Regions from separate parts of the Sporolactobacillus sp. Y61 genome, predicted to be linked through region 2. Evidence: riboswitches for the same ligand, from Rfam matches in the RefSeq annotation. Region 2 holds a riboswitch; the other holds the start of a gene.
What was found. Region 2 has a riboswitch for thiamine pyrophosphate ahead of ABNN70_RS10985 (ECF transporter S component). Riboswitches for the same ligand answer to the same signal wherever they lie in the genome.

Region 1 (4,214 bases), 1.3 Mb from region 2:
TCGCGCCGGCGGAAAAAGTCCTCAGAAAGTCATTTCCGGCCTCGCGTAAGCCAGACTCCATTTTATCATTGCTATAGGCTCTGACACAAGAGAAAATATGCCCTTGCGAAAGGAAAATTTTTGTGATATCATCGCGAATGTTTCGCTCCTGTTCTGTCCATTGCGGGCGGCTGAATGCGCCCGCTCCGGACTGGTAAATAATACCTATCCTGTATAACTTTCCAGCCGGCCAGGCCATATAAGACACACGGGTTTTCAGACCGGACTTTTCTTTCGATCCTGTCCAGCTGATCACGCCGTGCTGCTTTTTCTCCATGTGCCACGCGTATTCGGGCTCTTTTTCCCTGATTTGTTCGATTCTTTGGGCGAATTCCGTTTCAGTCATCAGGTCTGCATACTGCTCGCGGGCATAAACATTCCACCCGGTTACCGTCGCCTGCCTGTCAAGTGTTTCAGCAAACAGCGCCACCCGGTCAATCGGATCGATATCCTTCTTTACGCTCTCAGCACCTGCCGGAAAGGCCGGCAGGAGCAGACTTAAAAAGATGATACACAGGACTTTTTTCTTCATTGTTTTGCGCCCCTCTCCTGTTCTCAGTATTGCCTGCCAAGAGAGAAGGGCATACGTGGTACTTTTCGTTATTTTTCGCGCTCTTGCAACATCTGTTTCACTTTTAGCCGTAGATCTGTGGCAAAGTCATCGACCAGTTGACGTAGTCCAGAAAGAAGCGGGCCACCGGATAACTGACGGCGAGGGCCAGCAGAATATACAGCATTCGTGCCTGCAGACTTTTCGGATGTCTGAATAAAAGGTCAAATTTCAGGCTCTGAAGGGCCCACCAGGTTAAAATGAAGACAACGATGTGAACGAACAGACTGATCAGCGCCTGTAAACCGACTTGACTCATTATTTCTGTCACCTGCCCCGTATGCTGTGATATCCGCACTTCTCGGGCGGAGGCGGGGTCCGCATCCATCACCTGCTTGTCATATTCCTGTAACATAAATTTAATCTAAAATAAACCTTTCCTTGTGAATATTTTAACGCGGTTTCCATAAAATAACCATACTTTTTTCGATAATCGTTTATTCCGAATTATCTCTTACATAATGAAAATTTAATCAGTTCAGAACGGTTTCATATCGTTGTCCATCTGCTTTTTTTTGTGCTAAAACAGAATACAGGGAGTGTAACAACCCCTGCATCTTATATAGGAGGTTTTCCATATGGCGGAACGATTAGTCAGTGCAAAGGCACCGCAATTCAAACTGGATTGCGTCAATCCGGACGGTTCATTCGGAAAGGCGGATCTTGAGGAAAATATAAGGAACGGCGTTTGGACGGTTTTCTTTTTCTATCCAATGGACTTTACCTTTGTCTGCCCGACAGAAATTACAGCGTTCAGCGATCGCTATGAAGATTTCAAAAAACTGAACGCAGACATTATCGGCTGCTCCTGCGATACCATTTATACCCATCAGCAGTGGATGAAGACTTCACGCAAAGAGGGCGGAATCGGTAAGATCAATTTCCGCCTCGCTGCCGACCATACCCATGAGGCAGCCGAAAAATACGGCGTTCTGATCGAAGAGGAAGGCGTTGCCCTGCGTGGTCTGTTTATCATTGACCCCAGCGGCAACCTGCGCTACTCGGTTGTCAATGATAACAACATCGGCCGCAGTGTCGATGAAACGCTGCGTGTTCTTCAGGCGCTGCAGACCGGCGGCATGTGTCCGGCCAACTGGCAGCCTGGTGACGATACGCTGCATGTGTGATCAGGAAGCTATTGCACAAACCGAAGAGCTGTGTTAGGTTTTATATGTAAACAATTTCATGCTTATACTAGGGGAGCCGGCGGCCGGCTGAGAGTAAGACACTAGGTCTTTGACCCTTTAAACCTGATCTGGGTGATGCCAGCGTAGGGAAGTATGCTTCAATCAGATGATAAACGCAGACCAGATGTAACTGGGCTGCGTTTTTTGTTTAGAGAAAGTCCTTTGTGGTCTCTGGCGGTGCCTGCAATATGCTTCATTTTTCCATGGCCGCCCGCTTTCGCGGCCTGTCTGGAGGTGATCTTTATGAAACCGCTTTACAAGATGACCCTGTCCGCACTGCTTGTCGCAGTCGGTACACTTGCGGGTCATATACTCTACATCCCGCTCGGTGTCACGCGTATTTTTCCTGTTCAGCATATTCTTAACGTACTTGGTGCTGTGATTCTGGGTCCCTTCTATACCGTGGGCAATGCGTTTGCCATCTCGCTCCTGCGTAACCTTCTGGGAACCGGATCGATTTTTGCTTTTCCGGGGAGCATGATCGGGGCGCTTCTTGCCGGACTGATGTTCATCTGGCTCAAAAGTCCGTTCGCCGCTGCCGTCGGGGAAATTTTTGGAACCGGTATCCTCGGCGCCCTGGTTTCCTTTCCGATTGCCCGGTTCGTCCTCGGGCAGGATCTGGCCGCCGGATTTTTCGTCATTCCGTTTCTTCTGTCAACGACCTGCGGCAGTCTCATCGCCTGTGTCCTGTTGAAAACTTTCGCTTTGAATCCACGTCTGTCACATTTTTTAAAGGGGGCTAGAAAATGAGAACAGGTTTAACAATTGCCGGATCGGATTCCGGCGGCGGTGCCGGCATTCAGGCCGACCTGAAAACCTTTTCCGCACTCGGCGTCTTTGGCATGAGCGCCATCGTCAGCGTGACGGCACAGAATACACTCGGCGTGCGGGATGTCGCGGATCTTTCACCAAAAATAATCGGTGAGCAGATGGATGCCGTTTTTCAGGATATCCCGGTCGGTGCGGTAAAAATCGGTATGGTCTCGAACAGTGGAGCGATTGACCGGATTGCAGAAAAGCTCAGCTTTTATCAGCCGGGATGGATTGTGCTTGATCCGGTGATGGTCTCAAAGAGCGGGTACGACCTGCTGAAGCCGGAAGCTCGGAAGACCCTGACTGACCGACTTCTCCCGCTTGCTTCCGTTGTTACGCCGAATCTTTTTGAAGCGTCAAAACTGGTCGGCCGGCGTATTGACTCGATAGACGGCATGCACGAGGCGGCGCGGGAAATTTTTCAGATGGGACCAAAAAGTGTGCTTGTGAAGGGCGGACATCTGCTCAAAGAACCTGTGGATATTTTCTATGACGGCCGGCAGTTTCACACCTTTGAAGGCCGGCATATTGACACGAAAAATACCCACGGGACCGGGTGCACCCTCTCCTCAGCGATCGCCGCTTACCTCGCGCGCGGCGAAAAGCTGAAAGAGGCTGTCGGACTGGCTAAGGACTATGTACAGGGGGCTATCGAGCATAGCCTCTCGCTCGGCCATGGATTTGGGCCAACTCATCATTTTTATCGCTGGTATCCGGAAAGCGAGGTGCTGCAGAAATGATCTCAGCAGAAAAATTGTATCACGGCTTTTTAAAAATTCGCGAGGAGCGCCCACTGATTCACCACATTACCAATGCGGTAACGATCAATGACTGTGCCAATGCCACGCTCGCAGTCGGCGCGAGTCCCGTTATGGCAGACAGTCCGGACGAAACGGCGGACATGGCCGCCCAGGCCTCAGCCCTCGTGCTGAATATCGGCACGCTGACCGAAATGTCCATTACGGCAATGATACGTGCCGGGCAATCCGCCAACCGTTGTCAGGTGCCGGTCGTGTTTGATCCGGTCGGTGCCGGAGCCACGCCATTTCGCAGGCAGACCGTGTTCAGGATCCTCGATGCTGTTCATCCCGACATCATATGCGGCAATATGTCGGAAATAAAGGTGCTTGCCGGGATGAAGGCCCGGACCCGGGGCGTGGATGCCGGTGACAGGATGGATCATGCCGGGAAAATTGCCCGTGACCTCGCGCGGCGTCTCGGTTCAGTGATTGCTATTACCGGAGCCGCGGATGCGGTCTCTGATGGCAGGCGGACGTTCATCCTGCATAACGGAGTCGCCCGGCTCGCTTCGGTGACCGGCACCGGTTGTATGACCGACTCACTGATCGCCGCCTTTGCCGGGGTTCTCGAGGACCGACTGGAAGCGGCCGTCTGTGGGATCATGACCATGGGGCTGTCCGGTGAAAAAGCGGAGGCCTTACTTGCGGACGCGGACGGGATCGGCACATTTAAAGTACGCCTGTTTGACGCCTTTTCGACTCTTGATGCACATGACTTTTCAAAGGGGAGTGTTGAAGATGTCCGTGCCAAATCCTGATTATACC
Region 2 (4,214 bases):
TTCATCCAAAATGACCACTTTTGGACGCGTGATCAGAGCTGAAGCAACGCTCAGCCGCTTTTTCTGCCCCACAGAGAGCTGAAAGGGATTCTGCCTGCGCTGGTCTGTCAGAGAAAACCGGTCCAGGGAGTCGTTGACGGATTCTTCTACGACTTCCGGAGGAGTTCCCCTCAGGACCAGACTGAATCCCATCTCATCATCCGTCCGGTCAGTGACAAACTGATATTCCGGATTCTGAAAGACGAAGGCAATCTCGTCTTCCGGATGATCCAAATGCCAGCGAACATGGCCGCTGCAGGGTATCAGACCCATTATGCCTTCGACCATAGTACTCTTTCCGGCCCCGTTCTCACCAATTATGGCAATCCATTCCCCTTGCCGGATCTTCAATTCTGCAAGAGAAAAAGTCACCGCTTTATTCCGATAGACACAAAACTGATCAAGATCGAGAAGCGGATCATGAAACTTGCTTCTGGCGGCATGACCTGACCGTTCTTTTTCATATGACGGCCAGGCTCCCGGGTACCAGATACCATCGTCATCCAGTTCTTTTTCATGATTCCGAATCATTTCGGATTTCGGTCCATCGGCAATAATTTCTCCGGAAGTATTGAATAAAACGACACGGTCAATAAAATCCAGGACGTGATTAATTTTGTGTTCCACAATGATCAGTGTCCTCTTATGACTGACTTCTCTTACCGTTTCCCAGAGCGCTCTTGTTCCATCCGGATCAAGCAGAGCAGTTGGCTCATCAAGAAACAGGACTTCAGGCTCAAGTGCCAGCACACTTGCGATCGCAAGCCTTTGTTTCATACCCCCTGACAGGGTTCGGATCAGGCGATGTGAATCGGGAAAAAAGAGTCCGACCATTCTGAGATAATGGTTGATCAGATCCGGCATTTTGCTGCGTTTAATCTGCTGATTCTCCAGGACGAAAGCGATCTCTTCATCTACATAGGGCATGCAGAACTGTGTCTCCGGGTCCTGGAAGATGAATCCCCAGTTATCCGGAAGGCTTATTCTGTCGGTACGCATAGGGAGTTCGACGCTGCCTGGAATCAGACCTGAAAGCACCTGCAGAAGAGTGGATTTCCCACATCCGGAAGGACCAAGGAACAGAATTTTTTCACCTTCCTGATAATGAAAAGTAAGATCTTTGAAAGACATTGATTCTTTTTTCGGGAAAGCAAGCCTCAGATTGGTAACTCCCCAGATCCTTTGCTCATTTTTTGAGGACATCATAGTCTTCCTTCGAAACAGGACGCAGAATTTGTGTAACACCCGTCTTCTCAAGCGCTTTAACAAGAACGTAAGCAAATCCACCGGCAATCAATGCGGAACTGATTAAACGGAATATCACATATAGTGTCAGATTCCATCCGGCAAGACCGGTCATATAGCCATAGGCATAATCCAGAATAAATGATCCGATGGCAGCAGAAAATCCGGACAGCATAGCAACAGAAAAAGTAAAGCGCCGGTAGAGCCAGAGGGCAAAGATCAGTTCAGAAAAACCTCCCTGTATCAATCCATAATAAAGATTCTGTATGCCGCCGCTTCCTGCGAAAAGCACTTCGGCAAGCGCTGCTGCTGTTTCAGCCAGTAGAGCAACACCCGGTTTCCGTATCAAGAGTGCTGCAAAAGGCCCGGCGATATACCAGATACCGTAAATCAGTTGCTCCAGATGCATACCGAATGGCTGAAGTAAATCATAAACCGGTCCCATGAGTCTGAAGACAAGTCCGAAGGCGAGTGCAACAACAATGGTCACGAGAATATCCGTAAGATTGAGTGCATATTTCTTTTTTTCTGTTTCCATTCTGATTTCCCCCTAAAATCATTTGTTGACCAGGGTGTAAATAAAAAAACCGCTTTCCCAGGGAACGGAGAAGCGGTATGGCATCCTTCAGCAACATCAGCCACTTCCCTACGCTGGTATTATCCAGATCAGGTCCGAGGGTCAGAGTCAAAGCTCTTCTCAGCAAAAGCACCCCTAGTGTTCAAATGATTATTTTATTTTCATAATAAACATACTACAGCTGGGGTAAATGTTCAACAATTTTTAACATAAATCGCTTTCAATAATGACAGATCCGCCAGAATGGAGTGTTTATATGTTTTCTGCACCTCAATCACTGATTGTTCTTCTCCTGTTTATTTTGGGACCTTTTTCAGAAACGGATCAGGCGTTCCTCCGGCAAGACTCTCCCGACCAGATTATTCGATCACAACGGCCGGAGAACACCGCCGCACTTATCCAGTCTTCAGATCTTGTCATACAGGTTCATATTGATGGCCGAATCAGGCGATGGGAAACCGGCTGGAAGCTGTCGTCCGGACGCAGATTGGTCAATGCTTCACAGAAACTCTACCCGGTCAGTGTGCTGAAGGGAACCTTCTCAGCCCCTCCCCTGCTCCTGACAACGGGTATCGAACCCTTGCCGGTGCCCGATGATCCCCTGAACCGGATATATACCGGGCCGCTGGCAGATGGTGAGTATCTTCTTTTCCTCCGAAGTTCTGCTGTTCCCCCTTTCTTCATATTAAATGGCGGGTTCAGCGGCGTGTATCCGATCTATTCGGGAAGTACGATTGCTCTTGATACAGACGGGTTCCCGGACCTTGGAAGGAAAACGATGGATCAGATTGCAGCCATGATCCGGCGCATGGAATCCCGCACGCAGCGTTTTTTTAGCATAAGTGTTGTGGACAGGCCATATATTTTATTAAAGAAACGAGAAAAAATCGGAGGCAGAAATTATGGGAAAATTCATTACAGCCACAAATAAAAGACCCACTGCGCTAAATGATCGATTTCAGAATGGCATCCGCCGAATTGAAAGGCTGTCTGTCGAAGACTGCTTTGAAGCCATGACCCGGATCATGTACCGGATCATTATTTTTTGCGGCATCCCCTATTTTTTATTCGTCCTTTGGTCCCTTATCAGGATGCAGGGAGAATAATGAGAAACAAGTTAACCCTGATCTACTTGCAGGTCTTCAAGTATATTATCCAGAACGTAATCGATGGATTTGATCATCTCCAGAAAACGTCGCCGGCGCGTGTCCTTTTGAAAAGCGGTAACGCATATAATCGAAAGGTTATCATACGTATCTTTAATTTGAATGGGATAAACATATTCCGGATGGTCTTCACGCACCCATGTTTCTGCAAGCGGGCGCCAGCTGTCAATCAGGTGCTGGACGTGATCCGCAAAGGGTTTGACTTCACCGAAGAAATCAACGGAATAGTCAGGCCGGCGGGTCCGGTCTGTAAATTGCGCTTTTGCCTTTCTATTATATAATTTCAGTTCGCAGGTCATCTCTTTCAACCTTGCTTTTTCATTCTCTGGCATGATACACACCTCTAAAGTCCTATTCATATCCAGTTTAACATGAATCATGAAGGGAGCGCATGAAAACGATGTTTGAGCATGTGCTCCCCTGCCGCCTCCTCTTGTTGCGTGCTGGCCGGACCGTTCGGGTGGATCACAGATTCATTGATCATGATCATCTCTTTTTCTTCGTACAGCAGTTTTTCCCGACACTCAGATAATTGATGATCAATGAGGTCAGACGTTCGGCACATCACTTTATTTTCCAGCTGTTCCATCATTAGAAAAAGCCTGTCCATTTTATTTTCAAGAGACTGGAGCGACAGACCATTTTTTTTAGTATCCGCGGCCAGTGTGTGCAAAATATCCCTTCTTCCCTTTTCATGTTTACTCTTAAACTTCTATAGAGCAGCTGCTTTCCCCTCTGCAGGCGACAAAACTGGTACCCGTGCGACAAAACTCGTATTGCCTTTAAATAGCTTCATAAATGCTGTTCTTTTGTGAAACAGTCACAAAGGATGCGCCATTTTATTTCCGAGCATGGCTCATTTTGGTATACTGTGGTATGTTAATAGCAATCTGTCAAAGAGAGGCTACGAGATATGACCATCTATTATCCAAACGGGCAGCCTTACAGGAAAAAAGGAGAAGAAACACCTCACGAGGATCAGCGGCAGGTGACATATGGTCATCGGGGGATGACGCTGGAGGAAGATCTTAATGTCAGCAATCAGTATTACCTCCATTCCGACCAGGCAGTGATTTATAAAAAGCCGACGCCGGTTCAGATTGTCCATGTTGATTATCCGCGACGAAGTGCTGCAAAAATTACTGAAGCCTATTTCCGTAAAGCTTCCACGACAGATTATAATGGTG

Region 1: it holds a riboswitch for thiamine pyrophosphate, as region 2 does, so the genes downstream of both, thiW (energy coupling factor transporter S component ThiW) here and ABNN70_RS10985 (ECF transporter S component) in region 2, are expected to answer to the same signal.

The regions. Positions count from the first base shown of each region.
Region 1 covers NZ_CP159510.1:1,017,676-1,021,889, reverse strand. Annotated here, with positions in the region: gene ABNN70_RS05060 (YwmB family TATA-box binding protein) at 1-571, opposite strand, end outside; gene ABNN70_RS05055 (DUF1146 family protein) at 675-908, opposite strand; gene ABNN70_RS05050 (peroxiredoxin) at 1,228-1,776, shown strand; TPP riboswitch at 1,836-1,943, shown strand; gene thiW (energy coupling factor transporter S component ThiW) at 2,080-2,586, shown strand; gene thiD (bifunctional hydroxymethylpyrimidine kinase/phosphomethylpyrimidine kinase) at 2,583-3,389, shown strand; gene thiM (hydroxyethylthiazole kinase) at 3,386-4,207, shown strand; gene thiE (thiamine phosphate synthase) at 4,188-4,214, shown strand, end outside.
Region 2 covers NZ_CP159510.1:2,329,578-2,333,791, forward strand. Annotated here, with positions in the region: gene ABNN70_RS10980 (ABC transporter ATP-binding protein) at 1-1,242, opposite strand, end outside; gene ABNN70_RS10985 (ECF transporter S component) at 1,226-1,822, opposite strand; TPP riboswitch at 1,911-2,008, opposite strand; gene ABNN70_RS10990 (hypothetical protein) at 2,118-2,792, shown strand; gene ABNN70_RS10995 (hypothetical protein) at 2,764-2,967, shown strand; gene ABNN70_RS11000 (YppE family protein) at 2,979-3,359, opposite strand; gene ABNN70_RS11005 (hypothetical protein) at 3,404-3,700, opposite strand; gene recU (Holliday junction resolvase RecU) at 3,941-4,214, shown strand, end outside.